Regions from separate parts of the Ferdinandcohnia sp. QZ13 genome, predicted to be linked through region 1. Evidence: predicted binding sites of a transcription regulator. Region 1 holds the regulator's gene; each other region holds the start of a gene.

What was found. Region 1 encodes CtsR, which represses protease genes until heat stress. Its sites were predicted from a motif close to ATGGTCAATAAAGGTCAAACA; they were not measured.
Region 2: clpP (ATP-dependent Clp endopeptidase proteolytic subunit ClpP) is a predicted target of CtsR. The motif match lies at 3,327-3,347, and genes of this name have one in related genera.
Region 3: RGU12_RS04965 (ATP-dependent Clp protease ATP-binding subunit) is a predicted target of CtsR. The motif match lies at 3,529-3,549, and genes of this name have one in related genera.

The regions. Positions count from the first base shown of each region.
Region 1 covers NZ_JAVIVW010000002.1:290,966-297,357, forward strand. Annotated here, with positions in the region: gene radA (DNA repair protein RadA) at 1-597, opposite strand, end outside; gene clpC (ATP-dependent protease ATP-binding subunit ClpC) at 788-3,241, opposite strand; gene mcsB (protein-arginine kinase McsB) at 3,238-4,335, opposite strand; gene mcsA (protein-arginine kinase activator protein McsA) at 4,339-4,884, opposite strand; gene RGU12_RS13195 (CtsR family transcriptional regulator) at 4,907-5,368, opposite strand; gene RGU12_RS13200 (MgtC/SapB family protein) at 5,548-6,249, opposite strand.
Region 2 covers NZ_JAVIVW010000015.1:1,058,664-1,065,055, forward strand. Annotated here, with positions in the region: gene RGU12_RS19015 (sugar-binding transcriptional regulator) at 1-590, opposite strand, end outside; gene RGU12_RS19020 (glutaredoxin family protein) at 779-1,024, opposite strand; gene rpoN (RNA polymerase factor sigma-54) at 1,051-2,355, opposite strand; gene RGU12_RS19030 (hypothetical protein) at 2,557-2,733, shown strand; tRNA gene RGU12_RS19035 (tRNA-Arg) at 3,078-3,149, opposite strand; gene clpP (ATP-dependent Clp endopeptidase proteolytic subunit ClpP) at 3,405-3,998, shown strand; gene RGU12_RS19045 (HPr family phosphocarrier protein) at 4,045-4,302, opposite strand; gene whiA (DNA-binding protein WhiA) at 4,441-5,382, opposite strand; gene mgfK (gluconeogenesis morphogenetic factor MgfK) at 5,425-6,392, opposite strand, start outside.
Region 3 covers NZ_JAVIVW010000001.1:1,021,488-1,027,879, reverse strand. Annotated here, with positions in the region: gene RGU12_RS04975 (GNAT family N-acetyltransferase) at 1-225, shown strand, start outside; gene RGU12_RS04970 (DMT family transporter) at 241-1,221, shown strand; gene RGU12_RS04965 (ATP-dependent Clp protease ATP-binding subunit) at 1,267-3,402, opposite strand; gene RGU12_RS04960 (YkvI family membrane protein) at 3,698-4,741, shown strand; gene RGU12_RS04955 (helix-turn-helix domain-containing protein) at 4,777-6,392, opposite strand, start outside.

The sequences.
Region 1 (6,392 bases):
TAGTTCCGCCGTACATTCACGCACCTGAGAAACACTACCGGGTGCCGAAGCAATGTCAGAGTGATAAATAGTCTGAATCGAATCGATTACGACAAACGACGGGTTTAACTCGGTAATTGTCTGGGAAATAAATTCAAGGTCCGTCTCTGCTAAAACATACAATTGATCGGAGGAAACACCTAGACGGTCAGATCTTAACTTTGTTTGTTTGACCGATTCTTCTCCGGAAATATATAAAACTTTGCTTTGTTTGGCTATTTGAGAGGATACTTGTAGTAGCAAGGTTGACTTCCCTATACCCGGGTCACCCCCAATTAAAACAAGTGAACCACGGACGATTCCGCCGCCAAGTACTCGATTAAATTCCTTGTTTGTCGTATACATTCTAGGTTCATTTTCTGACTCGATTGAAGTGATAGGTGAAGGCTTGCGCTGAACAGTAGGGCTTGAATGAGCAAAAGCACCTTTTCTAGCTGGTTTATGTAGGGTTTCCTCGACTAATGAATTCCATTCTCCACATCCGGGGCATTTCCCCATCCATTTTGGTGATTCATAGCCACAGGACTGACAGGTGAACTTCGTCTTTGTTTTTGCCATCGTCATTAATCCTTTCTTTATTAGAAAAGCGCAAGGAGTTCAGCTTTAGGAGACAAGCACAAGATAATCGCTGACAGGGACGATTAGCTTATGAACTCGAGCCGATGGCACCTTGAGCTAGATATTTTCTAAAAAAAGAGGTATACATGAATCAATTCTTGATGTACACCTCTTTTACATTTACGTCTTTTTATTTCACTGTTTCTTTTGTTTCTTCGGTTTCTTTCGTTTGGATTACGAATTCTTCGTTAACATAGTCCATTACAATTTTCTTTCCTTTTTCTATATTACCGCGTAATAGTTCTTCAGACAAACGGTCTTCTATTTGTTTTTGAATAGCACGGCGTAATGGGCGTGCTCCGTATTCTGGATCATATCCCTCTTCTGCAATTCGGTCTTTAGCCGCTTCTGTTAATTCAAGCTCAAACTCTTGCTCCTGCAGGCGTTTTGTTAACTGATCTGCCATTAGGGTAACAATTTCCCTTAAATGCTTCTTCTCTAGTGAGTGGAAGACAATCGTTTCATCAATACGGTTAAGGAACTCCGGACGGAATGCTTTTTTTAACTCTTCCATTACCTTATCCTTCATGTTTCGATAATCTTGCTTCTCATCATCAAGCGCAAAGCCAACATATTTATTACGTTTTAGTGTGCTAGCTCCAACGTTTGATGTCATAATTAAAATCGTATTTCTAAAATCAACCGTACGGCCCTTAGAGTCTGTCAAACGACCATCCTCTAGGACTTGAAGTAAAATATTGAACACATCTGGGTGTGCTTTTTCAATTTCATCTAAGAGGATAACAGAATACGGCTTACGGCGAACCTTTTCTGTTAATTGGCCTCCTTCTTCATAGCCTACATATCCTGGAGGTGAGCCTACCAATCTTGAAGTTGAGTGCTTCTCCATGTACTCAGACATATCTACACGAATCATTGCATCTTCATCACCAAAAATGGATTCAGCTAAGGCACGCGCTAATTCTGTTTTTCCAACCCCTGTTGGTCCTAGGAATATGAATGAACCTGTTGGGCGCTTCGGATCCTTTAATCCAGCACGTGAACGCCTTACAGCCTTAGATACTGCCTTTACAGCCTCTTCTTGACCAATCACACGTGAATGAAGGATTTCCTCCATATTTAGTAATTTATCGGCTTCTGTCTGAGCTAGTTTTGATACAGGAACCCCAGTCCAGCTTGATACAACCATTGCAATATCATCCACTGTTACCTCAGAATTCTCTTGACCCTGTTTTTCTTTCCAGTTTTTCTTCGTTTCTTCTAACTGTTCACGAAGGCGTTGTTCTGAGTCGCGTAATGAAGCAGCTTTTTCAAACTCCTGACTTTGAACTGCTGCATCTTTTTCCTTACGCACCTCTTCCAGCTTTAGTTCAAGCTCCTTTAGATTTGGCGGAGCTGTGTACGAACGAAGACGAACCTTTGAACCAGCCTCATCAATCAAGTCAATAGCCTTATCTGGTAAAAAGCGATCTGAAATATAACGATCAGAAAGCTTAACCGCTTGAATGATTGATTCATCCGAGATGGATACTCTATGATGTGCCTCATAACGGTCACGCAATCCTTTTAAAATTAAAATGGACTCCTCTACAGATGGTTCATCCACCTGGATTGGTTGGAAGCGACGCTCAAGAGCAGCATCTTTTTCAATGTATTTTCTATATTCATCTAATGTCGTTGCACCGATACATTGTAGCTCACCGCGAGCAAGAGATGGTTTTAAAATATTCGACGCATCAATCGCACCTTCCGCACCGCCAGCACCGATTAACGTATGAAGTTCATCAATAAACAGAATAATATTTCCTGCTTGGCGAATTTCATCCATTACCTTTTTCAAGCGGTCTTCAAATTCTCCACGGTATTTTGTACCTGCAACTACAGTACCCATATCAAGTGTCATTACACGCTTATCGCGAAGCGTTTCTGGAACCTCATTGTTTATAATTTGCTGGGCTAACCCTTCGGCAATAGCCGTTTTACCTACACCAGGCTCCCCTATTAAAACAGGGTTATTTTTTGTACGACGGCTAAGTACTTCAATCACACGTTGAATCTCTTTACTACGCCCAATCACGGGATCAAGGCTTCCTTCTCTTGCAATCGCCGTAAGATCACGAGCTAAACTGTCTAGGGTTGGTGTATTTGCATTAGCAGATCCACCGCCATGATGCCCTGATGATGACTCATTGCTTCCCAATAATTGTAAAACCTGTTGGCGAGCTTTATTGAGACTCACTCCAAGATTGTTTAATACTCTTGCAGCGACACCCTCGCCTTCACGAATTAATCCAAGTAGGATGTGCTCTGTTCCTACATAGGAGTGGCCAAGCTTACGAGCCTCATCCATTGATAACTCAATTACCTTTTTCGCACGTGGTGTGTAATGGATGGTCTGTGAACCTTCCTGACCACGGCCAATTAGGGCTTCTACTTCTTTTTGTATTTTTTCAGGTCCTAATCCAAGTGCAAGCAACGCCTTTGCGGCAATTCCTTCGCCTTCACGTATAAGACCTAATAATACATGCTCAGTTCCAATATTGTTATGTCCCAATCGCACAGCTTCCTCTTGAGCTAACGCTAACACCTTTTGTGCACGCTCAGTAAATCTGCCAAACATCATAACCCATCACCCTCCATGTCAGTAGTCTTATTATTTTCTAGTTTTAATCTTTCTCGAATGATAGACGCCCTTCTGACGTCCCTTTCATTTGGCCTTAATGCCCCACCGGCATAGACCTGCAAGAATCCAGGTTGAGTTAAAATCATGAGTTCATTAAGAATGGTTCTTGATATATCTTTTATATAGCCAAGATCAATACCCAATCGAACATCTGACAAACACTTAGCTGCTTCTTTCGATTCAATGATCCTACTATTAGCTAAAACCCCATAGGAACGAAATACACGGTCCTCTAATTGTATGTTGGAAGTCTTCACAAGTGCTTCTCGAGCAGAGCGCTCTTGTGCAATTAGCTGTGCAACTACACTCTTTAAGTCTTCTACAATATCTTCTTCCGTCTTTCCAAGCGTAATTTGGTTGGATATTTGAAAAATATTCCCTAACGCCTCGCTGCCTTCACCATAAATTCCTCTTACAACTAGACCGAGTTGATTGATTGCTGGAATAATACGACTCATTTGATGTGTAAGGATGAGTGCTGGAAGATGCATCATCACAGACGCTCTTAGTCCTGTTCCTACATTTGTTGGGCAACTTGTTAAATAGCCTCTAGTTTCATCAAATGCATAATCAACATGTTCCTCTATCCAATCATCGAGGTTATTTGCAACCTGCAAAGCCTCTGATAATTGCAACCCTGGGAATAAACATTGTATTCGGATATGGTCCTCTTCATTAATCATGATGCTAATTTCTTCATTTTCAGATAAAAGACAAGCTCCTAACTGAGAGTTTTCGGCTAAATGTGGACTTATCAAATGCTTTTCAACCAGGACCCTTTTTTCATTCGGCTGAAGCTCCATCATTTTTAATAATTCAAATTCTCCAATTGAGGGAAAACTCTTTCCAGCAAAGCCTTTTTGAAAGACATCGACTATTTGCGCAGCTTCTTCATTTGAATATACCGTTGAGAAAGGTACATTTTTCAGATTTCGAGCAAGTCTAATCCGTGAACTTAAGACAATATCTGAATCAGGACCTTCTTGACTCATCCAAGCACTCAGAGCTTGATTGATAAAATGCTCAAGTGACATTGATTAAACCTCCCCTTCTTTGTAACCACTCAGTTTCTTTTCTAGTTCTCTTACGTGGTCACGAACATCTGCAGCTTTTTCAAATTCCTCGGAAGATATATACTCCTGCATCTTTTGCTTAAGGTGTTCAATCTCTTTCCGAATATGGAATGAGCCTCCGATTCGTTTTGGAATTTTCCCTGTATGATGTGTATTGCCACTATGCAGACGTTTTAAAATTGGGGTGAGTTGTTTTTCAAAGGTTGGATAGCATTGCGAACAGCCAAACCGACCTACCTTTGCAAATTGTTGAAAAGTCATTTTACAGTTCTCGCATTGTAAAACTTCATTTTTTTGAAATGCATGTTGCTGTGAACCTGTAAGTGGCTCAAACTGAAGAAGTCCTGCTAATAAGTTATCTATTGAAAAGCCAGATGTGCCTGGAAACATGAACATCTCACTTTTTTCTTGAGCACAATGTTCACAAATATGAACCTCTGTCTTTTCACCATTAATCACCTTTGTAAAATGAAATGTCGCAGGGCGTTGATTACATTCTTGGCATATCATGATAACACCTTCCTATAACCTTTTATCTATACATAAGGGATGTAAGCATGGCCTTTAACATTCTTGCTCTTAGTTCATCCCGATGTGGAAGCTCAATAAACAAGACAGAGCGGTCAATCACACTTAACATGATCTTCGCCTCTCTTTTCGAGATCACTTCCTCCTCAATCAAACGCAAAATGACATCCTCAGCACTTGTTTGAGAGATCCGTTTATCGATAAGGCGTACAAGCTGCTTAATCAGTTGAGAATCGTCATTCGTTTTCACCCTCATAATCCGAATGTAGCCTCCGCCACCTCTTTTACTTTCCACCAAATAGCCTCTCTCTAACGTAAACCTTGTATTTATCACATAATTAATTTGAGATGGGACACATTCAAATTTATCGGCAATCTCACTTCTTTTAATTTCAACTATAGCTCGATCACTTGTATCAAGAACACTTTTTAGATATTGTTCAATGATATCAGATATATTCCTCATTATGACCACACCTCACCTTGACTTTGACTATATTTGACTATAACTATAATATAAAATGACTGCACTAATTTTTCAACTGTTTCGCATGTGAAATTGAAAGTAGAAAAAGGCAATCATTTACATTTAAATGGCTTTACTATCCTATACTTTCCAAACCCGGTACATCTCTAAACACCAAATTAAAAAATTTTTTGTACCATTTCCCGCTTAGACATTTCTTCATATAAGCGTAAACGTTCATTTTTACTTGCCACTTCCACATCAATTGTGTATTGACAATTGTTTTCTAGCTTATCCTTTGAATACTTAATATTAAAATCTTTCACCCTAAAACCATTATCTTTAAATAATTTTAAAATGGATGAAGATGAGGATATATTCTCATGAATAATGATATGAACGACTTTTCGTTTTCTCGATTTAAAAAAGAACTCTTCAAATCGGTTTAGAAAAATTAAGCTTAATAATACAACAATTGTTGTTAATATGGCAGGAGCATACATCCCTAATCCAATTATTAACCCTAAGCCCGCAACAACCCAAATTGACGCTGCAGTAGTTAGCCCTCGAACCGTAGCATCCCTTACTAAAATAGTACCCGCACCCAAAAAGCCAATACCACTAATTACATATGAAGGGATTCGCGCCGGGTCAAAACGGACATTTGTACTCATTTCTAAATAAGGCTGAAACCCATAGATAGACATCAGCATCATTAAACAAGAACCAACTCCAACCAGTAAATGTGTACGGAAACCAGCAGGATGTTTATGTACCTCTCTCTCCAATCCAACTAACCCGCATAATAACGCGGCCATAAAAATGCGAAGCGACATCGTAAAAAATTCATGAGTTTGGAACGATGCAAAAAATTGTGCCATGTCACATCCCCCCTGTTCTATAGACATAGACCTGTAAATTACTTATTCGATAGAAAATTTAAAATCCCCTTTAATCTAAACAGAAAAAAGGTAGTGTTTTATCATTATACGAATCGTTCAAAACGATTATGATTATCCAAATT
Region 2 (6,392 bases), on a different contig from region 1:
GCTTTTTCAGCCATTTTTGCGCAAATTGTATTTGCTTGATTTTCTACTCGTTCTCCTAAACCACCTCTTGCTGGTACGAATAAAATGCTTCTCCCTTTCGAATCCGGGGTCATCATTTCTGCCACCTCAGCAAGGGTCGTACCACCAGTAACTGCGACGATATTTTCTCCAAAAAGCCTTTGTTTTATTCTTGAAACGCAAGCTCTTCCCATTTCTTTCTTCACCCAAGGAGTCGTGTCACTGTCGCCTGGGACGACAATCACTTCTTTTATATTTAACTTCTCCTTAAGTTTCGATTCTAAAACTCTTAAGCCTAAAACTTCCTTCATAACATCCTCAAGGTCTTTTAAAAGCTCCGCGCCCTCTTTTGTCAAGCTCATACCAGCCGTGCTAAAGTCCACGAGATTTTGTTTTTTTAAAAACTCAACTTCTCCGCGGAGGACACGTTCACTATGACCAAGACTCGTTGAAAGATTCCTTCTTCCTATCGGCTGCATAAGTCGTATGTATTTGAGGATCTCATGGCGCTTTTGCATAACCTCGAGTAAATCGGGTAATAATTTTTGTTGTACCTCAATGATTGAACTCATTTTTTCATTTCCCCTTTTTTACCATAAGGGACTCTTTTTGTCCCGGTGAGACATATTATGTCCCGCTTACAGTAAAAAAAAACACATCAGTAAAATTAAATATCGTCGTGCTACATGATTATAGTAACAATACTTTTAAAAGAAAGCAATAAATAAACTGCCTATTTTTTAGGCAGTCGTGATAAACTTTATTTTTTCAATAAATGATCCAAGTACTCTTGGATTGTTTCTTTATGAATGATCCCATATTCTACTTCATTTCCATCGATTTCGATTACCGGAATCATGATTTGATACTTTTCCAAAAGTTGGTCATCTTTATAAATATCAATTTCTTGAAGATCTAAAGGGTAATCCTTGCTTAATTCCTCAATCACGATTTTTGCTTTGCTACAAAGAGAGCAATTTTCCTTTGAATACATGGTTACCTGAATGCGATTCAACTTCTTACACTTCCAATCTACTTGCTATACCGTTTTCGTTTTGTCGAAGAAGGTATGTTTAATTGGTCACGGTATTTTGCGATTGTTCGTCTCGATACAAGAATACCATGCTCCTTCTCAAGTATACTGACAATTTCTTGGTCTGACAAAGGCTTTTGTTTATTCTCCTCTTCAATCATCTGTTTCATTACATTTTTCACCTGCGTCGACGACGTATCCGTTTCACCCGTTGTTTGGATATTCCGACTAAAGAAGTACTTCATCTCAAAAATTCCAAAAGGAGTTTGCACAAATTTGTCCTTTACCGCTCGGCTGACTGTCGATTCGTGAATCTCAAGAGCATCCGCAACTTCACTCATAATAAGCGGTTTTAAATGTGCTGGTCCCTTTATAAAAAAATCGATTTGGCGATTGATAATTTCACTCATGACATTTTGCAAGGTCATTTTTCGTTGCTCCAAGCTTCTCATGATCCACTGACATTGATCTACTTTTTCTTGAAGATAGGACTTTGTTTTGGTATCCTTTTCGTCTAAAAAATGCTGATAATACTGGAGGTTCAACGATACCTTTGGCAGGTACGAGTCTTGCATCTTCATTGTGACGACATCGCCTTCTACCTGTATATCAATGTCCGGAACAATATAATGCGCTTCTCCACCATGAAAGGCAGCACCTGGTCTCGGCTTTAGCGTTTGAATAAAATCAAAGACCTGTTGGATATCAAAAAGCTTTACATTTAGGTCCTTAGCGATTTCCTTCCATGACTTTTCGGCGAATCGTTCAAAATGTTCTTGTATAATTGTCTCCGCTAACCTGTTTCGATTTTGGAGTACCTGCAATTGCAGGAGAAGACATTCCTGCAGAGACCTTGCTCCTACTCCTATCGGATCTAAGCTTTGAATAATTTGAATCGCATTTTCAATAGATTCCTTATCGATATTAAGATCCCTTGCTATTTCTTCTGTAGGAAAATACAAATAACCATTACTGTCGAGTAGTTGGATGATATATTCGACCGTCTGTTTTTTCGTGTTGTTTAGTTTCATATAAGAAATCTGTGTGAGTAAATGCTCGTATAACGTTGTTTCTTTTTTACTTAGATAGTCGATTGGATTTATATACGTATCTTTTGTAACCTTCATTTTTTTTGGTCGTCCAAAATCTGATGGTTTTACATCAATGAGGGGATTTTCTAGTGTTTGCTCTTCTAGAAATTTAGTCAAATCCAAAGAAGAGTATTGTAAAAGAGTAATTGCCTGCGTTAATTCCTTTGTCATGACTAGCTTTAAAGATTGCTGCTGAAAAAGTCCAGTTTGCATATTCACTCATTGTTTCCCCCTTCCTTGAGGTGATTCAATAATATGGAAGCGTTTACTTTTTTATTCACAATTTTAATAAACATTTTGACTAAATGATATATCGTTTATTTTATCTTACTTCTATCGTATCGAAAAAGTTAAATTTTAGCACGCATTTTTATTCATTTTTTGAAAGAATCTACCTTAAAGAGGTGATTACTGTTGAAAAAGAATGAAATCATATACACAGGCCCAGTCACTGGGACACTTGATGAAGCAAAGAAAAATAAAAACAAAGAAGAGTTTGCATCAGAGTTCGATCCGATTCAAACGATGTGGGCTGTGAATCCTGTTGATGAGGATGTGTATGACGGTACACTGGGGTATAAGGATAACTAGGTTGATTTGAAAGTAAAGGATTGTGGGGGATGGCGCTATTCGTTCCATCTTTTTAGAATTTAGAAAAGTGAGGGGACGATTACGTCGTTTGCGTTCCCTTTTTGTTCGACTTTGAACCAGTGAGGGGACGATTACACCATTTGCGTTCCCCTTTTGTTTGATTTTGAACCCATGAGGGAACGATTACGCCATTTGCTTTCCCTTTTTGTTCGATTTTGAACCGGTGAGGGGACGATTACACTATTGTCGTTCCATTTTCGTACGATATTGAACAGTTGAGGGTACGGATACCTTATTTAATAAAAAAATGACCAGGAGATTTTCTCTGGTCATTTTTCTTGTAGCGCCCTCGGCAGGATTCGAACCCACGATAAGAGAACCGGAATCTCTTGTGCTATCCACTACACTACGAGGGCATGTTTTAGATGAAACTGCACTCATCATTATAGGATAGAAAGCTTTTGATTGCAAGATGTATGTTTAAATCTCGCCAAATCGGTTATGATGGAATACGTATGAAATTTTGATTTTTTCCCTGCCTAAAGAGGTATGGGATACTCGTTTGTAGAATAGTATAAGTTAGTAAAGCGAATTGTTTGACCTTTACTGACCTTAATTGTATGATGGAAATACATAACAAACCTTTTAATTTGTTTGAAGGAGGAAGTAAAATGAATTTAATACCTACAGTTATTGAACAAACAAACCGTGGAGAGCGCGCATATGACATCTACTCACGTTTATTAAAAGACCGTATTATCATGCTTGGAAGTGCGATTGATGATAATGTTGCCAATTCAATCGTGTCTCAGTTATTGTTCTTAGCAGCTGAGGATCCTGAAAAAGATATTTCTTTATACATCAACAGCCCAGGTGGTTCAATCACAGCTGGTATGGCGATCTATGATACAATGCAGTTCATTAAGCCAAAGGTTTCTACTATTTGTATCGGTATGGCTGCATCAATGGGTGCTTTCTTACTTGCAGCTGGTGAAAAAGGCAAGCGTTTTGCGCTTCCAAACAGTGAAGTTATGATTCACCAACCACTTGGTGGAGCACAAGGGCAAGCAACTGAGATTGAAATCGCAGCTAAGCGTATCCTATTCTTACGCGAAAAGCTTAACCAAATTTTATCAGAACGTACTGGCCAACCATTAGAGGTTCTTCAAAGAGATACAGACCGTGACAACTTCATGACTGCTGAAAGAGCAATGGAGTATGGTCTTATTGACAAGGTTATGTACCCACAAGATAACAATAAATAAGTAAATAAATAAAAATCCTCTCACATCATATCGTGAGAGGATTTTTTTATGCTTCTTTTTGAACAAATTCAGTTAAAGCTTCAACCGCAGCTTCTTCATCGTTTCCTTCTGCGATTAGGGTAATGGTTGCACCTGAGCCAATCGCTAAACTCATTAGCCCCATAATGCTTTTTGCGTTAACCTTTTTCCCATCCTTTTCTAAAAAGATGTCCGCAGAATATTTGTTTGCTTCTTGAACAAACATTGCTGCAGGGCGTGCTTGTAATCCCGTTCTTAATACAACCTCAACATGTCTTTCAACCATTTTTTTCTTCCTCCTCAAATTTGTGTGCAATTCTTAAGTTGTTTGTTTTTTTCTCATTAGTTTTCTATTCATACGTAGAATAAACCAAAAAGGTTTCAAAATGATAGCGCTTTATTTCTTTCCAAGTGAACAAAACACTCATTTGATCGATTGGCCTGCACGGAGCTTGTCGGCAATTTCATCTATTTTTCGAAGACGGTGGTTAATTCCAGATTTACTAATCTTTCCGGATGTTACCATTTCACCTAACTCTTTTAGAGTGACATCCTGGTAGGCCACTCGGAGCTCAGCAATTTCTCTTAACTTATCTGGTAAAATGCCAAGACCGACTGTTTCATCAATGTAGCGGATATTTTCTACTTGACGAATGGAAGCGCCGATTGTCTTATTTAAGTTAGCTGTTTCACAGTTCACGAGACGGTTCACTGAATTTCGCATGTCGCGAACAATACGTACGTCCTCAAATCGAAGCAATGCCTGGTGAGCACCAACAACATTGAGAAATTCTGTGATTTTTTCAGCTTCCTTCAAATACGTAATAAAACCTTTTTTTCGTTCTAATGTTTTGGCATTGAGATCGAAAACGTTCATTAATTCACAAAGAGAATCATTATGTTCTTTATATAATGAAAAAATCTCAAGATGATATGAGGAGGTTTCAGGGTTATTTACTGAACCCCCTGCTAAAAAAGCCCCGCGTAAATAGGAGCGTTTGCAGCATTTCTTTGCAACGAGGGCAGGAGAGATTTCTTGATGTAGGGAAAAACCTTCAAAAATCTTTAAATCTTCTAAAATATCCTTTGCTTCCTCAATCAGTCGAACAATATATACATTGTTCTTCTTGAGTCTCATTTTTTTACGAACGAGGAGCTCAACACCAACATTATAGCATTTTTTCAGTAATGTATAAATTCTTCTCGCGATAGCAGCATTTTCCGTTTGGATATCAACCGCTATTTTTTGGTTGGAGAAGGAAAGTGCGCCATTCATTCGAATCAAAGCTGAAAGCTCGGCTTTTGCGCAGCACTCTTTGATGTCTAGGTTTGTTAGTTCTTTTTTCGTCTCTGATGCAAATGACACAGGTTCCACCCTCCTTTTTATAATGAGGGGTGATTTATTCAATCACCCGTTTTTATTTTCTAAAACCATATTATATAAAAGATTTGCTACTTTTGTTGTATCATGTCTGATTACATCGTTATCATATGAAATTATTTTATCATTAATGATGGATAAACCTAAAGTAGAAAGCCTTTCTACGTCATACACAACTGGCTTCGCCAACTCTTTTGCATATTTATCCTTAATGCGCTCCGGGATATCTCCATCATTGACCAAAATGGTATCTATAAACCTCAAGCCCATATGATCATTCAAAGCCTGCACATGGTCACTTGCTGTATAGTTCAAGGTTTCCCCTGCCTGGGTCATCACGTTACAAATATAAACCTTTTTTGCCTTTGCATTTACGACCTCTTCGCCTATTTTAGGTACAAGCAAATTTGGCAAAATGCTTGTATAAAGGCTGCCTGGTCCAATGACAATCATATCGGCCTGTCGAATTTTTTCAATTGATTCGTTGAGTGGCTCAACATCATCCGGTGTTAAAAAGACACGCTTGATTTTTTTACCGGAGTATGGAATTTTAGATTCACCCGTAACAATAGTGCCATCCTCCATTTCAGCATTTAAAACGACACTTTTATTCGCTGCTGGAAGCACTTTTCCTCTTACTTTTAAGACTTTACTCATTTCAGTTACTGCGTGAACAAAATCACCAGTTATGGTTGTCATTGCCGCAAGGATCAAGTTTCCAAGTGAATGACCAGATAAGCCATTTCCACCTGCAAACCGATGCTGGAACAAATCTTCAATCAAGGGCTCCACATCTGATAAGGCAGCTAATACATTTCGAATATCACCAGGTGGTGGAATATCCATCTCATCGCGAAGACGACCAGAGGATCCCCCATCATCCGCAACCGTTACAATGGCTGTAATATCAACTGGCTGATATTTTAACCCTCGTAAAAGTACGGAAAGGCCAGTTCCTCCACCAATGATGACAATCTTTGGCTGTTTTGGATTGG
Region 3 (6,392 bases), on a different contig from region 1:
ATTATGATTGATTATAAATATCAAGGAAAAGGGTATGGAACCGCCGCTGTGAAGGAAATTATTTCTGAAATGATTCATACACTGCCCTATTGTGATGAGATTTACTTATCAGTTATTCCTACAAACCAAGCAGCTATCCATGTATATACGAAAGCGGGATTTACGAAAACAGGAGAAATCATCAAAGGTTTTGTTGATGAAGATGTTTATTGTTTTAAGGTCTAGGGGGGAGTATGGATTTTGAAAGCTATTCTAATTGGAATCATCTCGTCACTATTTTTTGCGGTAACGTTTATTCTAAACCGTTCAATGGAGCTTTCAGGTGGAAGCTGGCTGTGGAGTTCTTCATTGCGGTATTTTTTTATGATACCCTTTTTAATTGGGATCGTTCTTCTTAGAGGTAATCTGAAGGAACTTCTTTATGAGTTAAAAAAGAATCCAGTCAAATGGATACTGTGGAGTACAGTTGGATTTGGGTTGTTTTATGCACCGCTTACTTTTGCGGCTGCTTCTGGTCCAGGTTGGTTGGTTGCAGGAACATGGCAATTTGTCATTATCGCTGGTCTCCTTGTTGTTCCTTTTTTCTATAAAACAGTGGAAACGGACAAGGGGATACAAAAAGTCCGTGAACATATCCCGGTCAAAGGACTTATTTTTTCTAGTTTTATTTTTATTGGAATTGTCTTGATTCAGCTTCAGGAAGCAGATGGAGGAATTAGAAAAGAAATGCTCCTAATCGGAATTCTTCCCGTAGTAGTGGCTGCTTTTGCATATCCATTAGGTAATCGAAAAATGATGGAGCATTGTAAAAATGATTTTGACACCTTTCAACGTGTCCTTGGAATGACGCTTGCATCGACTCCATTTTGGATCATTATTGCTGGTTTTGGTGTTGCGACTGCTGGGCTTCCAAGTAAAGACCAGGTATTTCAATCATTTATCGTAGGGATTTCCTCTGGGATTATCGCAACCGTGCTATTCTTTTTTGCAACTGAGCTTGTCAAGCACGATCAAAGTAAGCTTGCTGCGGTTGAAGCCACCCAGTCAGCCCAGATTATTTTTGTGATCTTTGGTGAGGTTCTATTATTAAGTGCACCTCTTCCCACTATGTATTCTTTTGTTGGATTATTGATGATTGCGGGTGGAATGGTATTGCATAGTATGTTTTCAAATCGTAAGTCACCGATAAAGGTGAATGAATTGGAGACAAAATCAATATAAAAAAATGCAGAGCTCAAACGTGGCTCTGCATTTTTTATGGGTGGATTATTTTACTACAATTTTATTTTCTTCGACTGTTACGTTCAAGCTTGTTTGGTTTTCATTTTCTAAAAGTACATCAGTGATTTGGTCTTCAAGCTGTTCTTGGATGACACGACGTAATGGACGTGCACCAAATGCTGGGTGGTATCCTAGCTCAGCTAATTTTTGTTTTGCAGCATCGTCAACCGTGATGGTTACATCTTGTTCTTCAAGAGTTGCTTCAAGCTCATGTAACATAAGGTCAACAATTTGTAGTAAGTGTTCTTTTTCAAGCTGTTTGAATTCAATGATGGCATCAAATCTGTTCAAGAATTCTGGCTTGAAGAAGGAACCGAGTGAATCAAGGATAGATGTTTCCTTATAAACATCTGTATCAGCTTTTTCAAAGCCAACCGTGATTTTCTTAGGTCCGCCACTTCCTGCGTTACTTGTCATGATAATTACAGTATCTTTGAAGCTTACAGTGCGTCCTTGGCTATCTGTTAAACGACCATCCTCCAAAATTTGAAGGAACATATGCTGAACATCTGGATGTGCCTTTTCAATTTCATCTAAAAGGATGATGCTATAAGGGTTGCGACGAACTTTTTCAGTAAGCTGTCCTGCTTCCTCATGGCCGACATATCCAGGAGGTGAACCGATGATTTTAGAGACAGAGTGTTTCTCCATGTACTCACTCATGTCGAGTCGGATCATGGCATCCTTCGAACCAAATAGTTCTTCAGCAAGTGTTTTTGTTAATTCAGTTTTACCTACACCTGTAGGCCCGACAAACAGGAAGGAACCGATTGGTCGATTTTTAGCCTTCAAGCCAGCACGGCTACGACGAACGGCTTTTGCAACCTTTGTAACGGCTTCTTCTTGACCGATTACTTTTTTCGCAAGGTTATCAGCAAGATGTTTCATTTTTTGTTGTTCATTTTCTTGAAGCTTACCAACAGGGATACCCGTTTTCTTCTCGACAATTTGTTGGATATTCGTTACATCAACCACATACTCTTCTTTATTTTCCGGATTATTTAATTGTTTTTCTAGCAGAATTTCTTGATGTCTTAGTTTTGCTGCTAATTCGTAGTTTTCTTCCCCAGCAGCTTTTTCTTTTTCAGCTGCGATCTTTGCAAGCTCTGCTTCGATATCCTTTGGATTTGTGGCTCCAGATGCTAAATTCATTTTTGAACCAGCTTCATCAAGCAAGTCAATTGCTTTATCTGGTAAGAAGCGGTCTTGAATGTAACGATGTGATAATGTTACACAGGCACGAATCGCTTCTTCTGTATACCTTACACCATGGAAGTCTTCATATTTTCCTTTAATACCTTCAAGAATCTGAATCGCTTCGTCAACTGTAGGTTCATCCACTGTTACAGGTTGGAAACGACGTTCTAGTGCAGCATCTTTTTCAATTTGTCGGTATTCTTTTAATGTTGTGGCACCGACAACTTGAAGCTCGCCACGTGCAAGTGCTGGTTTTAAAATATTACCAGCATCCATTGAACCTTCAGCAGATCCTGCACCTACTAAAAGGTGAATTTCATCAATAAATAAGATAATATTTTTACGTTTTTGAAGCTCAGCAATGAGTTGCTTCATTCTTTCTTCGAATTGACCACGAATACCAGTGTTGGCAACGAGTGATGCGACATCTAGTAAATAAACCTGTTTATTTGAAAGCTTACTTGGCGCTTTTCCTTCAGAAATTTGTAGGGCTAATCCTTCTGCAATTGCAGTTTTACCTACCCCTGGTTCCCCAATTAGAACAGGGTTGTTTTTATTACGGCGGTTTAAGATTTCAATGACACGTTGGATTTCCTCGTCACGGCCTATTACTGGATCAATAAGTCCAGCCTTTGCCATTTGAGTTAGGTTTCGACCAAAATGGTCGAGTAGACCTCCGCCATTTCCTCCGTGTTTAGGTTGTGTTTGTTGTTGATTCATTCCCATTTGTTGACCGAAGGCATTACCTTTAAATAGATCATCAAATGTAAAATTAGGGAAACCGTACATTCCTGAAGGTATTTTCATGTTGTTCTTCTCTTTCGCATAACACTCACTGCAAAGTTGAATTTGTCGCTTGTCATTGTTCACTTGTACGTGTAACTGAATAGTAGCTTCATTTTTATTACATGCTTGACAAATCATAAACAACTACCTCCTTGAATTTTGACTATCTTTGACCAATTAAAGACCAAAAACTAAAGCCGCCACATCCTGTGGCAACGTCTTTGTGACCCATATCATATGGGCCCAAAAATAGGTCGTTCGTGATGTTTGACCATCTTTGACCTTATGTCTACATTATACTTTGACTATCTTTGACTTTCAAGTAAAAAGCACTAGAAATTTTTGCCACGGACAACGAAGGAATAGCTCGTCTTAATTTAAGAACTTGTACATATACATGAATTAATACAGATAATTAATGAGGTGGCTATTTGTGCGAGGGAATTGGGGGGCAGCATTTCAAATTGGTGCTGTTTATGTTGGAACAATCGTAGGAGCAGGATTTGCAACAGGTCGGGAAATTGTAGAATTTTTTACCCAATATGGTCTATACGGTTTATTCGGAATTGGAATAAGTGGTTTCTTATTTATATGGTTAGGAACTCGAATCATGATCATCGCAAACCGAATTCAAGCTGTTTCGTATAAAGAATTTAATGAATATTTGTTTGGAAGAAAAACAGGATTTTTTGTGAACGGATTGATGCTTCTTGTACTGATAGGGGTTACTTCGGTCATGCTTTCGGGAGCAGGTGCAGTCTTTTACGAACAATTAGGTTTGTCCTTTCAACTTGGAATTTTTGTGACGAGTGCGCTTTCCATATTTGTTTTGATATATGGGGTCAAAGGGTTATTTGGTGTGAACATGTTTGTGGTACCAATTATGATTTTCTTCAGTGTTGTTTTAGCAGTAGAAGTCATTTCTACGGATGTAACAAGTTTATTTAGCAAACCTGAGTTAGAGTCACCAAGTTATAAATGGATGATTTCGCCATTTTTATATGCTGCATTTAATCTAACCATGGCGATGCCAGTTTTGGTTCCACTTGCAAAAGAAATTAAACATGAAAATACATTAAGATGGGGTGGATTGCTAGGTGGAGGTGCATTATGTCTGATTTTATTAACAAGTCATATATCCTTGTCGTCACTCCCAAATATACATACCTTTGAAATTCCAATGGCTGAGGTGATGAAAAACTTCATGGCTGCTTTCTCCTGGCTGTACATCCTTGTGATTTATGGAGAAATCTTTACTTCAGTGATTGGGAATTTATTTGGGCTTGAGCGTCAATTGAAAAATGTCATCAAACTCCCGTCAATCCTAATTGTATTCGGTATTTTGTCCATCGCCTATTGTCTAAGCCAGTTAGGCTACGGCGCATTAATCTCTTTTTTATATCCATTGTTTGGGTATATGAGTTTGATTTTATTAGTTCTATTGGCAAGGCCAATGAAACACCTACCGAAAAAATAAAGAGGTTTAAGGTAACCTCTTTATTTTACTTTTCATTAATGAACCTCATCAGAGTAAGCAAATGATTCTTTTAAGTGACAGGCTAACTGGATTTTCAGAAAGTCTTTTGGATCATTAAAACTTAAATGAAGAATTTCCTCGATTTTTTTTAGGCGTTGATATAACGTATTGATATGAATGTGGAGACTTTTAGCTGTTTCGTTTATCGATTTATTTAATTTGATATAGGTTAGCAATGTCAGTTCTAAGTCATTTTTCTTTGACCTTGCAGTATTTAAGGGTTGAAAAAAGCCATTTATGAATTCCTCTATTTCATTCGTATCCTGATTAATAAATAACCGATTAACCCCAATACTTTCATAGGTAATGATACCTGTTTCCTTTTTATTCACTAGATATGCTACGGATTTCTTTGCTTCTTCATAACTCTTCCCTATGTGATAAGCTCCCTTTTTAGTTGAACCGATACCTACGCATACGAATGAGTCGTTATTATTCGTCCAGTTCTGAATAATGGTTTTCAGTCTTTTTATCAAATCATCAACTAACGAACTGTCAGCTAATGAAACGAGTAAAATGATTTTATTATGAAACCCATAAATGAGCCTCACGTGAAGAATATTCTTTTTAATTAATGAGATGATACTATGAATATCTGCACCAAGCTTATATAAATCCTTATAGTTTACAAGTTCGATGACTCCAACAAAAAAGGAGTGGGATGGAATTAAATTGAATTCCTTTCTCTTTGCAATAAGAGCCTCGGGTTCTCTACTCTTAATAACCTCATTAAAAAATTCATGTGTCTTCTTATAATAAATTTCTTCTAATGTATGTTTTTTTACAAGCTCAAGGGCAAGAATGGCTCCACCTTGCTCAATAACAATCCGATCAATAATCGACAAAGTAGTAGAGTAGGGTAAAATAAAACAACCAAGAAAAATGGTGCCATTGATGATAGGGTATAAATAATATTTTTCTTCTATAGGTTTTCGGATTTCGACGAAAACAGCATGTCTTCTCTTTTTAAAAATTCTAGAGATTTCATCTACGCTAAAATCACTTTTTTGATGGACCTGGTTATGATACCAATCATTTTCCAAATAATCATAAAAGGAAACTTTACCATTTATCATTTTGCCTATTTCTTTTACGATGGTCTTTAAACCTTTATTTTGGAGAGAGAATTTAATAAGGGTATTGTGTACTTCATTTCTTTTTGAAAGCTCTTGTAATTTTTCGTTCACTTCTGTATAAAGGCGTGCATTCTGGATAGCAATTGCTACCTGTGAAGCAAAACCTTGTAAAAGTCGTACATCACCCTCAGTAAATTTCCCTATCTTATCAAATTGGTGTATGGTCATCACACCAATCCGCTGGTCCCCAATCGAAATTGGTACACTAACGATGGCTTGAATCACTTTTCCTTTTGAAGATGAGTTGATAATCTGCAAGTTTTCAGGGGAAATGGAGTGATCGCCCATTTTTTTATAAATCTGGTCTGTCGAATGATAGATTAATGGTTTCCCTTCCTTAAAAACCATTCCAGTTATAGATTCCCCTACATTCATCCTCAGTTTTCCAATGATTGGTTCAAATCCAACACTTGTTTTCGTAATAATGACCTTTTCATTAGGATCATAAAGTTGGA